DNA from 3 places in the Ruegeria sp. AL11 genome. Region 2 is predicted to be linked to each of the others. Evidence: riboswitches for the same ligand, from Rfam matches in the RefSeq annotation. Region 2 holds a riboswitch; each other region holds the start of a gene.
What was found. Region 2 has a riboswitch for cobalamin ahead of ACR0IP_RS18400 (aromatic ring-hydroxylating oxygenase subunit alpha). Riboswitches for the same ligand answer to the same signal wherever they lie in the genome.
Positions count from the first base shown of each region.

Region 1: linked by a shared signal. The riboswitch ahead of ACR0IP_RS10495 (DUF4198 domain-containing protein) and the one ahead of ACR0IP_RS18400 (aromatic ring-hydroxylating oxygenase subunit alpha) in region 2 are both predicted to bind cobalamin.
Region 3: linked by a shared signal. The riboswitch ahead of ACR0IP_RS21840 (hypothetical protein) and the one ahead of ACR0IP_RS18400 (aromatic ring-hydroxylating oxygenase subunit alpha) in region 2 are both predicted to bind cobalamin.

Region 1 covers NZ_JBQFXO010000005.1:260,034-265,906, reverse strand. The annotation lists gene cbiQ (cobalt ECF transporter T component CbiQ) at 1-212, opposite strand, end outside; gene ACR0IP_RS10505 (cobalt ABC transporter permease) at 212-790, opposite strand; gene cbiM (cobalt transporter CbiM) at 787-1,398, opposite strand; gene ACR0IP_RS10495 (DUF4198 domain-containing protein) at 1,405-2,190, opposite strand; cobalamin riboswitch at 2,319-2,520, opposite strand; gene ACR0IP_RS10490 (FKBP-type peptidyl-prolyl cis-trans isomerase) at 2,770-3,198, shown strand; gene ACR0IP_RS10485 (hypothetical protein) at 3,211-3,390, opposite strand; gene ACR0IP_RS10480 (enoyl-ACP reductase FabI) at 3,450-4,241, opposite strand; gene fabB (beta-ketoacyl-ACP synthase I) at 4,247-5,476, opposite strand; gene fabA (bifunctional 3-hydroxydecanoyl-ACP dehydratase/trans-2-decenoyl-ACP isomerase) at 5,524-5,873, opposite strand, start outside.
Region 2 covers NZ_JBQFXO010000011.1:176,407-182,279, reverse strand. The annotation lists gene ACR0IP_RS18410 (type I glutamate--ammonia ligase) at 1-486, shown strand, start outside; gene ACR0IP_RS18405 (GNAT family N-acetyltransferase) at 601-1,122, shown strand; cobalamin riboswitch at 1,242-1,445, shown strand; gene ACR0IP_RS18400 (aromatic ring-hydroxylating oxygenase subunit alpha) at 1,557-2,780, shown strand; gene ACR0IP_RS18395 (FAD-binding oxidoreductase) at 2,786-3,865, shown strand; gene ACR0IP_RS18390 (hypothetical protein) at 4,127-4,594, shown strand; gene rpsD (30S ribosomal protein S4) at 4,902-5,522, shown strand; gene ACR0IP_RS18380 (AraC family transcriptional regulator) at 5,580-5,873, opposite strand, start outside.
Region 3 covers NZ_JBQFXO010000017.1:604-6,476, reverse strand. The annotation lists gene ACR0IP_RS21860 (bifunctional 2',3'-cyclic-nucleotide 2'-phosphodiesterase/3'-nucleotidase) at 1-844, shown strand, start outside; RNA gene ffs (signal recognition particle sRNA small type) at 884-982, shown strand; gene rsgA (ribosome small subunit-dependent GTPase A) at 1,140-2,168, shown strand; gene ACR0IP_RS21845 (alpha/beta hydrolase family protein) at 2,212-3,069, opposite strand; cobalamin riboswitch at 3,230-3,449, shown strand; gene ACR0IP_RS21840 (hypothetical protein) at 3,538-3,945, shown strand; gene ACR0IP_RS21835 (phosphatase domain-containing protein) at 3,942-4,445, opposite strand; gene ACR0IP_RS21830 (DNA polymerase III subunit gamma/tau) at 4,615-5,873, shown strand, end outside.

The DNA.
Region 1 (5,873 bases), on a different contig from region 2:
CGCCAAGGCAGTCGGGACAGCACCAGCAGAGACAGCGCGATCATCAGCGCCGCTGCAAGGGCGGGCAGGGACGATAGGGAGACCACAACGACCGCAAACAAAACGGACATGACGATGCGCACACGCGGATCAAGCGCGGTGATCAACCCTCGTTGACCGATCGTGCCAGCCTCGGCCAGCGTCCGTTCCTGTGGTCCCAATACGTGTGCCATCAGCTTGCCAGTTTCCTCCGCGCCGCGAGGTAGAAACCCAGCCCGAACAGGCCAAAGATGTATCCGATGCCGCCCAGAATGGTCTGGAGGTCGTTGTGTTCGCGATAGGCGGCGATTTCCCGACGCAGAGGGCGTATTTCGTCACGCACGGCGGCCGCGATGGCCTGACGCTCCTCATCGCTGAGAGAGGCGACTGTGAGGCCCTCCGAGGCTGCCGTAAGCGTGGGCGACGCTGCGGGCGTGTTCTGGACGGCGACGCCCATGATCTTGGCGACGTCCTCGGCGGGCATGGTGACCTCGGCCACGTGACCGGCGCCAAGGTCGGCAAAGAAGGTATGGGCAACGGGTGCGGTGGGTGTGTAGATGAAGAACCCGTCGGCGTCGGTCGTGGCTCGACCCAGCTCGACCCCGTTTGGATCGGTCACGACGACCTCGGTATCGGTCGCCATGGTACCGTTGGAGAAGCCGATTTCCCCTTCGATCGCGTCACCGGACGCAAAGACCCCGGCAATCACCTTGTGGGCCAGCGCGGGCAGAGGGGCCGCGCACAGCGCCAGGATGAGGGCAAGCTGTCTCATGTGGCGGGCCTGGTCAGGAACAGTTCAGGTTTGACCTTTCGCGCCAGAAGGATGGCAAATCCTGTCAGGACGGCCTCGATGACCATCACGGGGACATGGGCAAAGAAGACCAGTTTGGCGGCGGGGAGGAATTCGTCCCCTGACAAGGCCAGTGAGATACCCACCATGACAGTGGTGGCTGCAATGGCAAAGGCGCCGCCAATGCCGCCCCAAATTGCGCCATGAACAGGCGAACCGCGTCCGATCAGAGGTCGAAACAGCAGCCCCGCTAGTACGGCCGGAAAAGCGATGTTGAGCGTGTTGATCCCCAGCACCGTCAGCCCGCCGAAGCCGAAAAAGACTGCCTGTAGCAGCAGACCCACAAACAGGGCCGGGAAGGCGGCCCAGCCGAGCAGAAGCCCGGCCAGACCGTTGAGGATCAGATGCACCGACGACGGCCCAATCGGCACGTGGATCAGAGAAGCCACGAAGAAACTGGCCGCTAGCACCCCAGCTGTGGGGATGCGGTCCAGATCCAGCGACCTGAGGCCCATGGCAACCCCACCAGCGGCGGCAATAGCGCCGCCGATGACGACCGGGTTGGACAGGGCTCCGTCGACGATGTGCATCTGGGGTTACTCCATGTCCCAGGCGCGGATCCAGATCACCGCGTCCTGGCTCAGCTCTTTGCCTTCATGTTCGGTTTCCGGACCAGCGCCGAGGGCGGCAAAGCCCCAGTAGCCAGCTTTCGGGACACCGAAGGAGAAATAGCCGTTGGCGTCGGAAATAGCGACAACAGCGCCACCGGGCATCGGCGAAACGGTAGGCTCGGACGAGGCTTGGCTGTCGAAGCTGGGCTTGGCGGCCATGTACTCGATCTCAATCTCAGCGCCGGCAACCGGTTCGCCATTCGCCAGAACCTGACCGGTGAAGGTCGAACCTGCGATGACGTTGTAGGGCTTGTTCAGCGGCACGATCTCGGTCGCCAGACCTGCGGGGTTCATCCAGTCGGTCGGCAGTTCGTTGCGGTTCAGGAACGCCTTGGTGATCTGCTGGATATAGATATCCTCGGCCTCTTCGTAATAGGGCTCAGGCACGGTGACCACTACGTAGTCGCCCGAACGTTTGACCGGAACAGATCCCTGGAAGGCCGCGCCTTCGTTTTCGGGGCTCGAAAACCGGATGGGCTCCAGCGTGTCCAGCAGGTCGGTCTTTTCGCCATTGTGGATCACATAGAATTCCTGCGGCTTGTCCAGATCCATGACATGGCCGTTTTCAAACGGGTGCCAGAAGATCAGCTTGACCGGCACGTCGCCCGGCGCCTCGATCAGCGTGTCGGTGGTGTATTCCAGCAGAAAATGCGCCTGCGCCATCGCTGGAATCGCCAGCGCAGCCGCAGCTGTGCAAAATAGTTTCTTCACAAGGTCTTTCCTTCGTCCTTCGTGCCAACCCCGGCACGTTTCTTGCTTGATATCGGGACGAACGGAGCCATGTACCCAAAATAAGGGCATCGGCCCAATGCACACCCCAGCATCGGTGACACACCCCTTCCGAGGGTGCATATCCGGCAGGTCTCCTGACTTGCGGGTCAAAGCATGGGGCTGGCCTTCCCGGGTGGAACCCAGTGGCGTGTCAGCCCTGCTCACCGCCTACAGTTGCGGGGGCAGTTGCGGCATTGGGTGGATCAGAATTCCCCGCACCGCATTCCCTTTTCTCCGGGCGAACCCGGAACCGGACATGAGGACGCTGATGGCAGAGATTCCCATCACCGGTCAATCTCTATTTAAGACTGCAGCGATAACATCTTGTCGATAGGATCGGATGTTCCTGTTCTGCACGCTTGGTATTGAAGGCGCGCGTGTAAGCGACGACAAAAGGACGCGCACGCCTTCACCGCAATCTGGACATCAGAATCAGATGCATGCATCCTGCGCTGAGTCAGACTCCGGCGTAGCGCGCTTGTGTTCGGCGCCCTATTCCCCACACGCCCCGGAGGCCCAATGTCTGAGATCAAGCAAGGCGACACAGTTCGCATCCACTATACCGGCACGCTGTTGGACGAGACTGTCTTTGACAGCTCAGACGGGCGCGATCCGTTAGAGTTTGTTGTCGGTTCGGGCCAGATCATACCCGGCCTGGACAGCGCGATGCCAGGATTGGCGGTTGGCGACAAGAAGCGGGTCGAGATTGCCTGTGTCGACGCCTATGGTCCGATCAACCCGGCGATGCGGCAGGACATTCCGCGTGAAGGTATTCCGGACGACATCCCGCTAGAGCCTGGAACCCAGTTGCAGATGCAGACCCCCGATGGTCAGGCGCTGCCGGTAACGGTTGTCGAGGCGAACGAGGCCACGGTGACGCTGGACGCCAATCACCCGCTGGCCGGGCAGGACCTGATCTTCGATATTGAGGTTGTCTCGGTGAACTGAAGGCTTGAGGTCTTAGCCCCAAAGCCCGTCAAGCGCTGCACGGACCTGCGGTTGCGTGAAGAACACGAACAACACCAGCAATGTGGTCAGCGTCAAAAGCAGAACACGGGCGCGGGGGCTTAGGAACCCCGTTTTCCGTCTGGTCTGGGTGCCACGCGTATTGCTGGCAAGGATCTGGTCGGTTTTGCTCATGCCCATATCCCTGACGCCGAAAGATGGTCAAATCTTGGCGGCGTCTGGGAAAGATATGGTCACATGAAATCCGGCTGTGGCATTCCAAGCACGTGGAAACCGCCATCCACCCTGATGATCTCGCCCGAGGTGCAAGCCCCCGCGTCTGAGGTCAGGTAAACCGCCGTGCCGCCAACGGCCTCCAGCGTAGCGTTCGAGCGCATGGGTGCATTTTGGTCGCAGAACTTGTAGGTCTTGCGCGCACCGCCGATTGCCGCCCCGGCCAGGGTCTTCATCGGGCCGGGCGAAATCGCGTTCACACGGATGCCTTCGGGGCCGAGGTCGTTGGCCAGATACCGTGTCGCCGATTCCAGCGCGGCTTTGGCAACGCCCATGACGTTGTAATTCGGAACTACACGATTCGAGCCTTGGTAGGTCAGCGTCAGCAGCGAGCCACCATTGTCCTTCATCAGCGGATAGGCGCGACGGGCGACCTCGATGAAAGAGTAGGCCGACACATCCATCGAGTGCTTGAAATTGGCCCTTGTGGTGTTCAGAAACCGGCCTGTCAGCTCGTTCTTGTCCGAATAGGCAATCGCGTGAACGACAAAGTCGATGGTTGGCCAGCGTTCGCCCAACTCGCCAAAGGCGCGGTCCAGCGAGGCGTCATCGGTGACATCCGCATCCACCATGAAGTCGCTGCCGAGGCTTTCGGCCAATGGCTGCAGACGCTTCCCGAACGCGTCGCCCTGATAGGTGAAAGCCAGCTCAGCCCCTGCTTCATGCATCGCTTTCGAGATACCCCAGGCAATCGACCGGTCATTGGCGACACCCATGATCAGGCCGCGTTTCCCTTTTAGAACTTCCGACATCTCGTTCACCCGTTATACTTTGACAGGATCATGGATCCGTTCGTGCCGCCAAAGCCGAAGCTGTTGGTCATGACCGAATCCAAACCTGCATTTTCAACCACTTGAGTTGCAATTTCACCGGGCTGGATGCCTTCGGCTAGTGTGTCGACATTGATCGACGGCGTTATGAAATCATTGTCCAGCATGAGCAGGCAGAAGATCGCCTCAAGCGCGCCAGCCGCGCCCTGTGCGTGCCCGGTCATCGACTTGGTGGACGAGATCGGAGGCACCTGACCTTCGCCGAAGATACGACGCACGGCTTCAACTTCGCCCACATCTCCGACCGGGGTCGAAGTGCCATGCGCGTTGATGTAACCAACCTTGCGGCCTTCGGGCAGGGTCGACAGAGCCAGACGCATCGCGCGCTCACCGCCTTCGCCGGACGGGGCCACCATGTCATGACCGTCCGAAGTCGCAGCATAGCCGGTCACCTCGGCGTAGATCTTGGCACCGCGCGCCAGCGCATGGTCCAGATCCTCAAGCACCACGATGCCTCCGCCACCCGAAATCACGAAGCCGTCGCGGTCCTGATCGAACGCGCGCGATGCTTTCTTCGGAGTGTCGTTGTACTTCGACGACATCGCACCCATCGCGTCGAACAGGCAGGACAGGGTCCAGTCCAGCTCCTCGCCGCCGCCTGCGAACATCACGTCCTGCTTGCCCAGCATGATCTGTTCCGCCGCGTTGCCGATGCAATGCAGCGAGGTCGAGCACGCCGACGTGATCGAGTAGTTGATACCCTTGATCTTATAGGCGGTGGCAAGGTTCGCGGAAATCGTGGAACACATGCATTTCGGCACGGCAAAAGGCCCGATCCGCTTGGTAGCGCCGTTCTTCAGTACCGTCTGATGCGCGGTCAGCATCGCGCTGGTGGACGGTCCGCCGGACCCGGCAACCAGTCCGGTGCGCGGATTGACGACCTGTTCCTCGGTCAGCCCGGAATCGGCAATCGCCTGTGCCATCGCGATGTGTGCGTAGGCCGCGCCCGGTCCCATGAAACGCAGGGTGCGTTTATCAACGTGTTCGGACACGTCGATCTTGAGCGACCCGGCGATCTGGCTGCGAAAGCCATGTTCGACCATCTGCTCATTGGCCTCGATGCCGGATTTACCTGCTTTGAGCGAGGCGAGAACCTCTTCGGCATTGTTCCCGATCGAGGAGACGATCCCCAAACCGGTGACGACGACGCGACGCATATGCGTTCTCCTGTGTTCCGTTCCTGTTGGCGTAATGTCCGCTGGTGTCAGCTTTCGGACAGTGCAACCTTCATATCTTTGACTTGGTAAATTACTTCACCATCCGCTTCGACACGGCCATCCGCGACCCCCATGGTCAGACGGCGTGTTTGTACGGCTTTGGTAAAATCAACATAATAGGTCAGCATCTTACGGTCCGGGCGGACCATGCCGGTCAGTTTGACTTCGCCCACGCCCAGGGCGTAGCCGCGCCCCTGCCAGCCGCGCCAGCCCAGGTTGAAGCCCGTCAGCTGCCACAGGCCATCCAGACCCAAGCAGCCCGGCATGATCGGGTTTCCGGGGAAGTGGCAGTCAAAGAACCAAAGATCAGGCGTGATGTCGAATTCCGCGACAACAT
Region 2 (5,873 bases):
CCTTCGGTGATCTCCTATGAACGCCTGACACCGCATCGTTGGTCTGCGGCTTTCAATAATCTGGGTTTCCGCGACCGCGAGGCTTCCTTGCGGATTTGTCCGGTGACCGCAAAAGACCCAGCCTCAATCGCGGGGCAGTTCAACATCGAATACCGTGCGGCGGATGCTGCAGCTTCGCCTCATCTGGCGCTTGCTGCGGTTGTCATGGCCGGGACGCAGGGGATCAATGAAGGGCTACCCGCTCCCGTTCCAACCGAAGAGGATCTTTCGCTTTTGGACGTCGCAGAACTTACCCAAAGAGGGCTGGTGCGCTTGCCTCAGACTTTGGAAGATGCGCTCGACCGGTTCGTAAACAACTCGGTCGTGACCGGCTGGTTCCCCGAGGGCTTTGCCGAGCTGTACCAAGCCCACAAACAATCCGAGATCGCGACAACCGCACATCTGGACACAGACGCACGCTGCCGATTGTACGAAGAAACATATTGACCTGAGCGGCTGGTCTTGCGGAAGCTCGTGGAATGCAACCTCTGGGGCGTCGGTCGGATAATCTCGCGCAGCATGACGCGGTGCAGGCTGTTTAGCTCAGGATAGGGATGGATCATGAACCGTTCAGAAACCGATGCCATCTTGAATTTGCATAGGCTGGCTTTTGGCGAAGCAGAAGGTGACGAAATCGCTCAACTCGCCGAAGATCTCCTTGAGCATCCGGAAACGATTTCAATCAGCGTAAGGCGTGACGGGCAGATCGCGGGCAATGTCATGTTCACCCCGTTAGTTTTCCAGGATCACCCAGACGTAAGATGCTATCTTCTGGCACCCTGCGGTGTCTCGCCCGAGCATCAAGGCCGCGGTGTTGGCAGAGAGATGATGGAGACCAGCATCAAGCACTTGAGGTTCATTGGAACAGACGCTGTCTTCGTGTTGGGCGTGCCGACATTCTACCCCTTATTCGGGTTTGTTCCGACCGACAAAGAGACGCCATATCCGGACCTTCTGACGATCCCCGAGGCATGGATGACGCTTGAGCTCACTGCAGGATCGGTTGAAAAGCTGGGGGGCAAGACACTTGCGATTGCGCCCTTTATGCACGCGCATTTGTGGGACACATCGCAACACGGGTGAATTCGGTTTTCTTGTCCTTGCCTCAAACCACGGACTTGTTTCAGGTTTCCATTTCTGCTGGGCATGTCTGTTTTGTTTCTGGAAATGTCGCAAGGCTTTCAGCCACGAATCCATCCCCGAGTAGGTTGCGCATGTGAGGTGCTGCTGTCTGATTCTCAGGCGGCAGAGAATTGGGAAGCCGGTGCAATTCCGGCGCTGCCCCCGCAACGGTAAGAAAGGTCAGGTTCGACAGGTGACCACTGGGACGAGGATCCCGGGAAGGTGTCGAGACCGGGCGCAAGCCCCTTTCAAGTCCGGAAACCAGCCTTGCATATATGTCAAACCGCGGGTGGCGGTGGGGGCACAAGTTTCGGACGTGATCCTCGCACGGCTCCGGACTGGCCTCTTATGTCATCTGCCCAAGCTGAGCCGCGGGCGCGGCAGGAGAGCCAGAAGTGAGCAACGTTCAAAGCCTGTTGGTGCGTCGAAACCCGGCCTATGCCCTTGAACAGGCGTTCTATACCGATCCAGATGTCTTTCAGGCGGATCTTGAGGCCATCCACTACCGCAACTGGCTATTTGCCATTCCGGCATGTGAACTGGTGAAAACAGGCGACTATGTGACCTACACTGTAGGCGCATACCGCGTGATCATTGTGCGCGGCGCGGACAACCAGATCCGGGCCTTCCACAATACCTGCCGCCATCGCGGGTCAATCATCTGCAAAGCGGCCAAGGGGAACTCGCCCAAACTGGTCTGCCCCTATCACCAGTGGACCTATGAGCTTGACGGCTCATTGCTGTGGGCGCGTGATATGGGGCCTGATTTCGACCCCAAACAACACGGGCTGAAAACCGTTCACTGCCGTGAACTGGCCGGGCTGATCTATATCTGTCTTGCGGATGAAGCGCCCGATTTCGACACTTTCGCGAATAGAGCACGGCCCTATCTGGAGCCGCATGATCTAAGCAACGCCAAGGTCGCCTTTGAAAGCACGATCATCGAAAAGGGTAACTGGAAGTTGGTTTGGGAAAACAACCGTGAGTGCTATCACTGCGGTGGCAATCACCCTTCGCTGTGCCGGACCTTCCCTGATGATCCCTCGGTAACCGGTATCGAAGGGGGGGAAACCCCGGCCTTCATGCAAACTCACTTCGACCGTTGCGAGGCTGCGGGAATGCCGTCGCAGTTCTATCTGCATGATGACGGGCAATACCGCCTGGCGCGCATGCCGCTGAAGGAAGGGGCGGAAAGCTACACTCTGGACGGTAAATCCGCGGTGCGTCGCTTTCTTGGCCGTTCGCCCTTTGCAGATGCGGGGACGTTGTTGAAGTTCCACTATCCCAGCACGTGGAACCACTTCCTGGCCGATCATTCGATTGTTTTCCGGATCACGCCGGTCAGCCCGACCGAGACCGAAGTCACCACGAAATGGCTGGTCAACAAGGATGCGGTCGAAGGGGTCGACTATGACGTCAAGCGTCTGACCGAGGTCTGGATGGCCACCAATGACGAAGATCGCCGTGTGGTGGAAGACAACCAGATAGGCATCAACAGTCCGGCCTATGTGCCGGGACCGTATTCTGGGATCCAGGAATCCGGTGTTCTGCAATTCACCGATTGGTATTGCAGCGCTTTGGCGCATCACCTTGCACCTGACACGATGGCGGCGGAGTGACGGAGATGAAAGATCTGAACGCTGTTGCCTCGGTCTGGCAGGATGACGAGACGCTGGAATGCGTCTCGGTCGTGCCCGAGACGCCAAACACCGCCAGCTTTACGTTCCGCGCCCCTTCCGGAGCCTTGTTTGCCTACCATCCAGGTCAGTTCCTAACGCTCGAGATTCCGGCGCCGGGGCAGCCGGGAGGCGTTGTGCATCGGACCTATACGATATCGTCATCCCCATCGCGTCCACGGTCCATCACGATTACGGCCAAGGCGCAACCGGACAGCATCGGCACTCGCTGGATGCTGAACAATCTGCAGCCAGGTATGCGGATGCGGGCGATTGGCCCGGCGGGTCTGTTTACCAATGCTGAAAGCGCCGCCCCCAAATATCTGTTCATCTCGGCGGGGTCGGGCATCACTCCTATGATGTCGATGACGACCTGCATGTGGGACGAAGGCCGCGATCTGGATGTCGTCTTCATCAACTGCGCCAAACGTCCGTCTGAGATCATCTTCCGCCAACGGTTGGAACAGATGGCAAGTCGGACGCCGGGTCTGGATCTGAAGTTTGTGGTTGAGGAAGCGGATCGCTACAGCCCTTGGACCGGCTATCAGGGTCAGTTCAACCAGCTGATGCTGGGTCTCATGGCTCCCGACTATTTGGACCGTGAGGTCTATTGCTGCGGTCCGGAACCGTTCATGCAGGCTGTCCGTGAAGCTCTGTCGGGTCTTGGCTTTGACATGGACAACTATAATCAGGAAAGCTTTGGAGCTCCGGTTGAGACCGAAGCGGATCAGCCCGATCTGGATGATATCGTTCCTGACGATGACAGCGCCGCCGAAATCGTGTTTGCGACCTCGGGTGTCACCACCAAAGTTGCCGAGACAGATACGGTTCTGGTCGCCGCACGTGCGGTTGGATTGAACATCGCCTCGGGCTGTACGTTTGGCGTTTGCGGCACCTGCAAAATCAAAAAGACCTCGGGTGAGGTTCACATGGTTCACAACGGCGGTATCTCCGAGGATGACATAGCAGCAGGCTACATTCTGGCGTGCTGTTCAAACCCGATCGGCAAGGTCGAAGTTGAGGTGTGAACGGGAAGTCTCAGGCTGAAACTGCAGAGCGGTTACGGCCGCCTGCGGTTTCAGAGTTTCAAATATTTGTATTAATATCATATACTTATCGTCCCTATGCGCGCTTAAGGGAGCTTGGGTGGCACAGGTTTGCTCGCGGATAGTTGATTCTATTCGGCAACATTCACGTGATTGCTCAAATTCTGTCTCTTTTCCGCCGAAATCTCCCCTGATAAAGCGGGTTGAGTACTGGGTGGGGTGTTGATAAGTGCGAGCAGGTATATGAGAGCCGGATATAACGGTCGTGTAGCCATTTCATGGAATCAAACTGAGCTTGATGGGCTTGAGGCAGCGCCTTTGGCCTTTTTGGCGGTCGGGTCCGCATGGTCCTGGCGTGGTCAGGCGCTGGTGTTGGGCGAAGTGGCGGAGCAAAATCTTGAGCAACTGGGAAATATGGGCGCGACCCCTGTGCGCACCCGCGACGCGTTTTCAGCCCCGCAAGAGATCTCGGGAGAGTATTGCGGTTCGGTCACATTGACCAATGGGGCGCAGCGCTTTTCGGCAGATTTGGTTATCACCGATGACGAACAATGGCCGACTCTGGTGTTCAACACTGGCTGTCCCCCTCGGGATCAGGATTTCTGGATTAGCGAAGTAACGCATGCCGGTGTCGACCTGCAGAGCGTACCGCAACCGACTGCACAGGTGGTGGCGTTTCCGGGAAAATCCGCGCCGGGTTTCTTTTCATAGGTTTGGTTACCTAGCTGGCGCTGAACCCGTTGGCCTAAAAACCCTTCAAGAAATTTAAGCAGGGCCGTCGGGACGTGTTGACTCTGACAGTTCTGCGGATATAAGCGCGGCTTCATTGGTGTTGGTGGCCCCCGCAAGGGGATGCCTGTCATGGGGGAAACCTCAAGAGGACAACGCCCTTTATAACCCGGCACCACGCCTGGTCTGAACTGGAACTGCCCGGTCCGAGCGGAGACGCTATTTCGGCCCGAAAAGTGGGAACCGGTTTTCGGATCAAGCTGAAATGCCACTTTAAAGGAGATCAGCCGTGACCAAACGCACGTCTGCCAAGTACAAAATCGACCGCCGGATGGGCGAAAACATCTGGGGTCGTCCGAAATCCCCGGTCAACCGTCGTGAATATGGCCCCGGCCAGCACGGCCAGCGCCGCAAGGGCAAACTGTCGGACTTCGGTCTGCAGCTGCGCGCCAAGCAGAAGCTGAAAGGCTACTATGGCGACCTGACTGAGAAGCAATTCCGTCGCATCTACGCCGAAGCTGAGCGAGTAAAAGGCGACACCGGTGAAAACCTGATCGGTCTGCTGGAGCGCCGTCTGGACGCCGTTGTATACCGCGCCAAGTTCGTACCGACCGTCTTTGCTGCACGTCAGTTCGTGAACCACGGCCACGTCAAAGTGAACGGCAAGCGGGTCAACATCCCGTCCTACCGTGTCAAAGAAGGCGACGTGATCGAAGTGCGTGACAAGTCCAAGCAACTGGCAGTTGTTCTGGAAGCTGTTGCTCTGGCCGAGCGTGATGTTCCTGACTACATCGACGCCGACCACTCGAAAATGACCGCGACCTTCGTACGCGCACCGGGCCTGAGCGATGTGCCTTACCCAGTCATGATGGAACCGAACCTGGTTGTCGAATTCTACGCGAAGAACTAATCTTCGCTGACATTCCAGATTACAAAGGCCGCGTTTTCAGCCCGGCCTTTTTAGTTTCTAAGCTATGCATTTTGACCCGATGTCCTGACGAGGTGGCACTCCGAATTTGCGCGAGTATTCCCGACTAAACTGGGTCGGGCTTTCATAGCCAACCTCAAAAGCTGCTTGCGACACACTGAGCGAACCGTGCGACAATAGCCTGCGGGCTTCCAGCAGCCTGAGGTCTTTTTGGTACTGCAGTGGAGAGGTGGCTGTTACCGTTTTGAAATGGGCGTGAAAGGCAGAAACGCTCATGCCAGCGCTTTGTGCCAGATCGCAGACGGGCAGGGCTGTTCGAAAATCCGCGCGAAT
Region 3 (5,873 bases), on a different contig from region 2:
ACCTGTCAGCCATACCAAGCAGAGCCTGCACAGCTATTTCAGTTTCTGCGCGCCAGATCGAGGGCTGGCCCTGGTGGCTGCGGCGCAAGCTGCGGGTTTGCGCCCGTTTCTGCACGGCAACGCCTTCGCTGGAGTTCCACTTCTGTCAGCAGTGTCTCCTTACAAATTCGGCGGCCGGGCTGGACCCCGAAACTACACGGACGTGCCTGTGGGTGAGATTTGCCTGCGTCACGTCGCTGACCTGCATGTCTTTCCCAACGAGTTGCGGGCCGTCGATATCACTGGCGCGCAACTGCGGGATTGGCTTGAGATGTCGGCGGGTGTTTTCAACCAGATCCACCCAGACGCCGAAACCGAGATAACCGATTCCCGCCGGGCGGGGCATAACTTTGACGTCGTGTTTGGCGTGACCTATCAGATCGACCTGTCCAGCCCGGCGCGGTTCGATAGCAACGGCGCCTTGACCGATCCAACCGCCCAGCGCGTACGCGACCTGTGCTTTGGCGGGCAAATAGTCCGCGACGACCAGAGCTTTGTGGTCGCCCTCAACAACTATCGCGCCAGCGGTGGTGGGCATTTCCCTTTCGTCACAAAAGCCCGGGCCATTCCTCTGCCGTCCAGGGATATCAAAGAGATACTGCGGGACTACCTGTCAGATCGACTGCTCGCAGACCCTCTGGATCAGGCTCCTTACCCATTCTCCTTAGCCCCGCTTTATGGAACGCACACGATCCTAAGAACCGGCAGCGGAGCATTGAAGTATTTGCCCGAGCTAAACGAGTACTCCCCGGAATTGCTGGGGCCTGATACCGATGGCTTTGAAAGGATACGACTGACTTTGTGACGGGTTGTCATTTTCACATCGTTTCCCTATACCAGGCCCTGAGAGGTTGGCGCGGGCGAGCGCCTCGCCAACCTGGTCAGGTCCGGAAGGAAGCAGCCACAACGAGCCCCGCTTGGGTCGATGTCCAACCTCTCACTTTATAGAAACCATCAGCCGCAGGAGGGCTTCGTGATTGTAGTAAACACCCTTCGGGCAGATCGGTTCTAAACCCAACTCTCCGATTGCCTGAACACATCACCAACGGATGCGCGTCTGCCATCAGATGGGATTGCTATATCTGAACACAGGCAAACCAATGTCTTTTACTCTTTCGGACCTGGGATGGTCCTCTCACTTTGCTGCACAGCACACGGCGCACGCGCAGCTCACGCCTTTTCGTATCACCGCCGTTCACCGGGACCGTCTGGTCGGGATGAACGAGGCTGGTGAAGCATCTCTGTTTGCCCCTGGTCACTCTACCGGCGACTTTGCTGTCGGAGATTGGGTGCTGGCCGATGACAAGAATCGCGTTCAGCATCTGCTTGACCGGCGCAGCCTGTTGCAACGCCGTGCTGCCGGAACCGGGGCCGAGGCGCAGTTGATCGCAGCCAATGTTGACGTGCTGTTCATCGTCAGCTCGTGCAATGCGGATTTCAATGTGCCCCGGCTCGAACGGTATCTGGCACTGGCGCATCAGGCGGGCTGCTATCCTGTCGTGGTCCTGACCAAAGCAGATAGCTGCTCGGACCCAGCAGCCTACGCCAAACAGGCCGAAGCGCTGGCACCGTTTTTGACAGTCCTGACGGTCAACGCGCATGACGCGTTAGACCTGCAGCAGGTTCTGGCATGGTGTCCGACAGGTCAGACAGCGGCTTTGGTCGGGTCATCCGGGGTTGGCAAAACAACGCTCGCCAACGGAATGACCGGGCAGGATCAGGCAACAGCCGCAATCCGAGAGGATGACGCCCGCGGCCGTCACACCACGACGTCTCGTGCCTTGCGTCCGATGCAAAACGGCGGTTGGCTGGTCGACACTCCCGGCATGCGCGCCTTGCGCCTGCTGGATGCGCAGGACGGGGTGGACGAGGTGTTCTCGGACATTCTGGAGCTGGCCCAAGCCTGCCGGTTCTCGGATTGCCAGCATGAGGCCGAGCCCGGTTGCGCCGTGCAGGCCGCGATTGAGGTCGGCACGCTGGATGCAGATCGGCTGGACCGCTGGCGCAAGCTGCGGCGCGAGGATCAGCGCAACTCCGAGACCGTGGCCGAGGCGCGGGCACGCGACAAGGCTTTCGGCAAGATGGTCCGATCCGCGATGCACGGAAAATCCGCGCGGCGCGGCGATTGAAACACGGGCTGAAACAGGGGCGCCGGTCCACCGGCGCCCCCCATCAAGCGATCAATCGAGGCCAGAGCGCCGCATTGCGGCGGGCAAACACACCGATATGGCCGATTTCCGGAACGTCAAACTCTTCTGGTGACAGCAGGTTACGGCGCGCCTTTGGCCCGTAAAGTTCAGCCAACCGCCAAACGGCAGCTTCTGGGACCATCTCGTCATCCGTGAAGGCGAACAGGTCGACGGGAGTGTCCGCATCTTGCCATGTGGCATGCGGCAGGGTGTCTCCCATCTCGGGCAGGTAGCTGTGCGGCGCGGTGCACCACTTGCGCCACTGCCAATAGACCGCAGGCGGCAGGTCCGACCCGAACCCCAGAGCCTTGCCGGGCAAGTAGCCCAAACCGCGCACGACCAGAGGCACGTGCCCGTACCAGAATAACCCTGCCAAAGCGCGGTACGGCCAAGGATGATCGCGTAGTGTCACAAGGCCGGAACAGACGCAGATCATGCGATCAATCTTGTCGATATCCGGCTGTACCGGTCCCAACATCCCTCCAAGCGAATGGCCAATCGACCAATGCTGCGCCAGCGGGAACCGTCGGCGCATCTCGGCCCGCGCGGCGGGCATGTCCTGCAACGCCCAATCGGCCATCGAAATCTTCGACCAACGCTGTGGGCCCGATTTCGAATGCCCGAATTCCCGGTAGTCGTAGATCAGACAGGCGATATCACGATCCGAGGCCAACCATTGTGCGAAATGCTTGTAGTAGTCTCGCGGAACCCCTGTCGCGCTGTTGACCACCACTACGGTTTCGGGCTGCGCCACGGGCCGGTAGATCCGCCCGGACAGGGCACCATCCCCCACCGGGATCTGAACATCTTCGATCAGCACTGTTTGGTTTGCATCCAACATGGGCATCCTCGGTGGAAAACTGAACTGATGAGTTCACATTGCAACTTGACCCCAGACAGCCCATGCAAGTCAACTGCGATCCCGCTTGACCACGCGTCCACTTTGCGGATCGTCTTTCCGCAGCGCAGAAAGTTCAACTTGACTCAGAATGGTTATGAACGCTAGCGATGGTTCGATGGTTCCCGGCTTTCACAAGAAGTCGGGATGAAAAGGGAACACGGTGCGGTTTTCCCCGGCTTGCTCGGGACGAACCAAATCCGCGACTGCCCCCGCAACTGTAAGCGGTGAGCGATGTCGAAGAGCCACTGGCCGAAAGGCCGGGAAGGTCGGCAAAGCGATGACCCGCAAGTCAGGAGACCTGCCATCGTCAACATAACCCAAACTCGGGCGGGGTGTCCGGGCAGGCCGTGACAGACCCTATCTGCCCCACCTGATCCCAGCCCCTGTCCACCGCGCGGAGGGCGCAGGATGATCTGGAAGACGAAGACACATAGGTTCTCAGCAACCATCTGCCAACATACCGGCAAGACATGCCCTGCACTTGCACGGCTGGCGCGTTCGATGGTTGACGCGCTGGACCAAGCCGGTCCGGCGACCACATCGGATTTCGAAATAGAAGGCAGCAGCGACCTGACCCATTGCACGGACGGCTGCCACGCCCGGTTTCGGGCCAGCCAGTCTCAGGTGCGGGTCTATTGCGGAGCGGACCCTGATGTCGACAGTGAGGTCCTCGATCTCTATGCCGATTTGATGTTCGGTACCGACACGAGCAGCCTGCCTGCCGCAGCCATGACTTCCCTGCCCTGCGCCATGCTCGAGGCATCAGTGATTGCGCCACGCAAACCGGCCCCGGCGGAACTGCAACTGTCGGCTTAAGAATCCGCCAAAGCTCGGGCGGGCAAGGTGGCCCAGTGCTTCTGTGCATCGGTTTCGACTGCGCAGGGGCGCAGCTTGCGCAACCGGTCCAGTGCTTGGGTTGGAGCCTCGCCGCATTCGATCATCAACCTAAGCACCACCATGCCGGAGCGACCGCATCCGCCCTGACAATGGACAAGCACGCGCCCTCCGCCAGACAAAGCCTGACGCGCCGCGGCACTGACATCGGGCCATTGCGCATCAACCTCTGACGGTGGCACGCCGAAATCCTGAATCGGCAGATGCACCCAGCGGCTGGCGCGACCCTGAACGTCGCGGCCAAAATCGCGGGCTCCGAACTGGACCAGCTCGGCCTCGGTTGTCATCGAAAGCACGAGCCCCGGCCTCCAATCTCCAATCGTTTCAAGGTCGCCTGCATAGTCGCCGCCCTTTCCCGGCATCGACGTTAGGGCAAGTGTGCCCCCGCCCACTTGCAAAGCATGAATGACCAAATTCGTCATGACAGCATCCCCCCGGAAGCGTTGATCCTGACTCTAGGCTTGATTCACAATCTGAAGAGTGTACCCCTGACGCGCCAGTTTCCAAAACAAAATCGTTCTTCAACTCATGTGGACGCGGGCGGCGCGGGCCTCTACGCTGCGGTGACGTTCCGAATCCGCCAGAGCAGACATGACCGACTCAGACAGCCCCGCCTATCAGGTTCTCGCCCGAAAATACCGCCCGGAAACCTTTGCCGATCTGGTGGGTCAGGATGCGATGGTCCGCACGCTCAAAAACGCGTTCGAGGCGGATCGCATCGCGCAAGCCTTTGTCATGACAGGCATTCGCGGAACCGGTAAAACCACGACCGCACGGATCATTGCGAAAGGCATGAACTGCATCGGACCGGACGGAACTGGCGGACCCACGACCGAGCCTTGCGGCCAATGTGAGCACTGCGTCGCCATCATGGAAGGTCGTCATGTCGACGTCATGGAGATGGACGCCGCCAGCCGCACCGGCGTGAATGATATTCGCGAGATTATCGACAGTGTTCGCTACCGCGCAGCCTCGGCCCGCTACAAGATCTACATCATCGATGAAGTCCACATGCTGTCGACCAGCGCCTTCAACGCGCTGCTCAAGACGCTTGAAGAACCTCCCGCGCACGTGAAGTTCATCTTCGCCACAACTGAGATTCGCAAGGTTCCCGTCACGGTTCTGTCGCGCTGCCAACGCTTCGACCTACGTAGGATCGAGCCCGAGGATATGATCGGCCTGCTGCGCAAGATCGCCTCAGCTGAGAGCGCAGAGATTGCCGAGGATGCGCTGGCGCTGATCACCCGTGCTGCCGAGGGATCTGCTCGCGACGCGACCTCATTGCTGGATCAGGCGATCTCGCACGGGGCCGGAGAGACGACGGCAGATCAAGTACGCGCGATGCTGGGCCTGGCGGATCGTGGCCGGGTTCTGGATCTCATGGACATGATCCTGCGGGGCGATGCAGCTGGGGCGCTGACCGAGCTTGGTGGCCAATACGCCGAAGGGGCTGATCCACTGGCCGTGCTGCGTGATCTGGCCGAAATCACTCATTGGGTCTCTGTTGTAAAGATCACTCCGGACGCAGCCGAAGACCCTACAGTTTCCCCGGATGAACGCGCCCGGGGCCAGCAGATGGCTGAGGCCCTCCCCATGCGGGTACTGACTCGGATGTGGCAGATGCTGTTGAAAGCGCTTGAGGAAGTTTCAGCCGCCCCCAACGCCATGATGGCTGCCGAAATGGCTGTGATCCGCCTGACTCACGTGGCCGACTTACCCAGCCCGGAAGAGTTGATCAAACGGCTGCAGGATACGCCTCCGCCCCCCAACGGCGGCCCAGGCGGCGGGATGCCAATCCAAAGCAACGGCGCGGCCCCGGTTGAAGCCCGCGCCGCTACAAGCTACGCCCC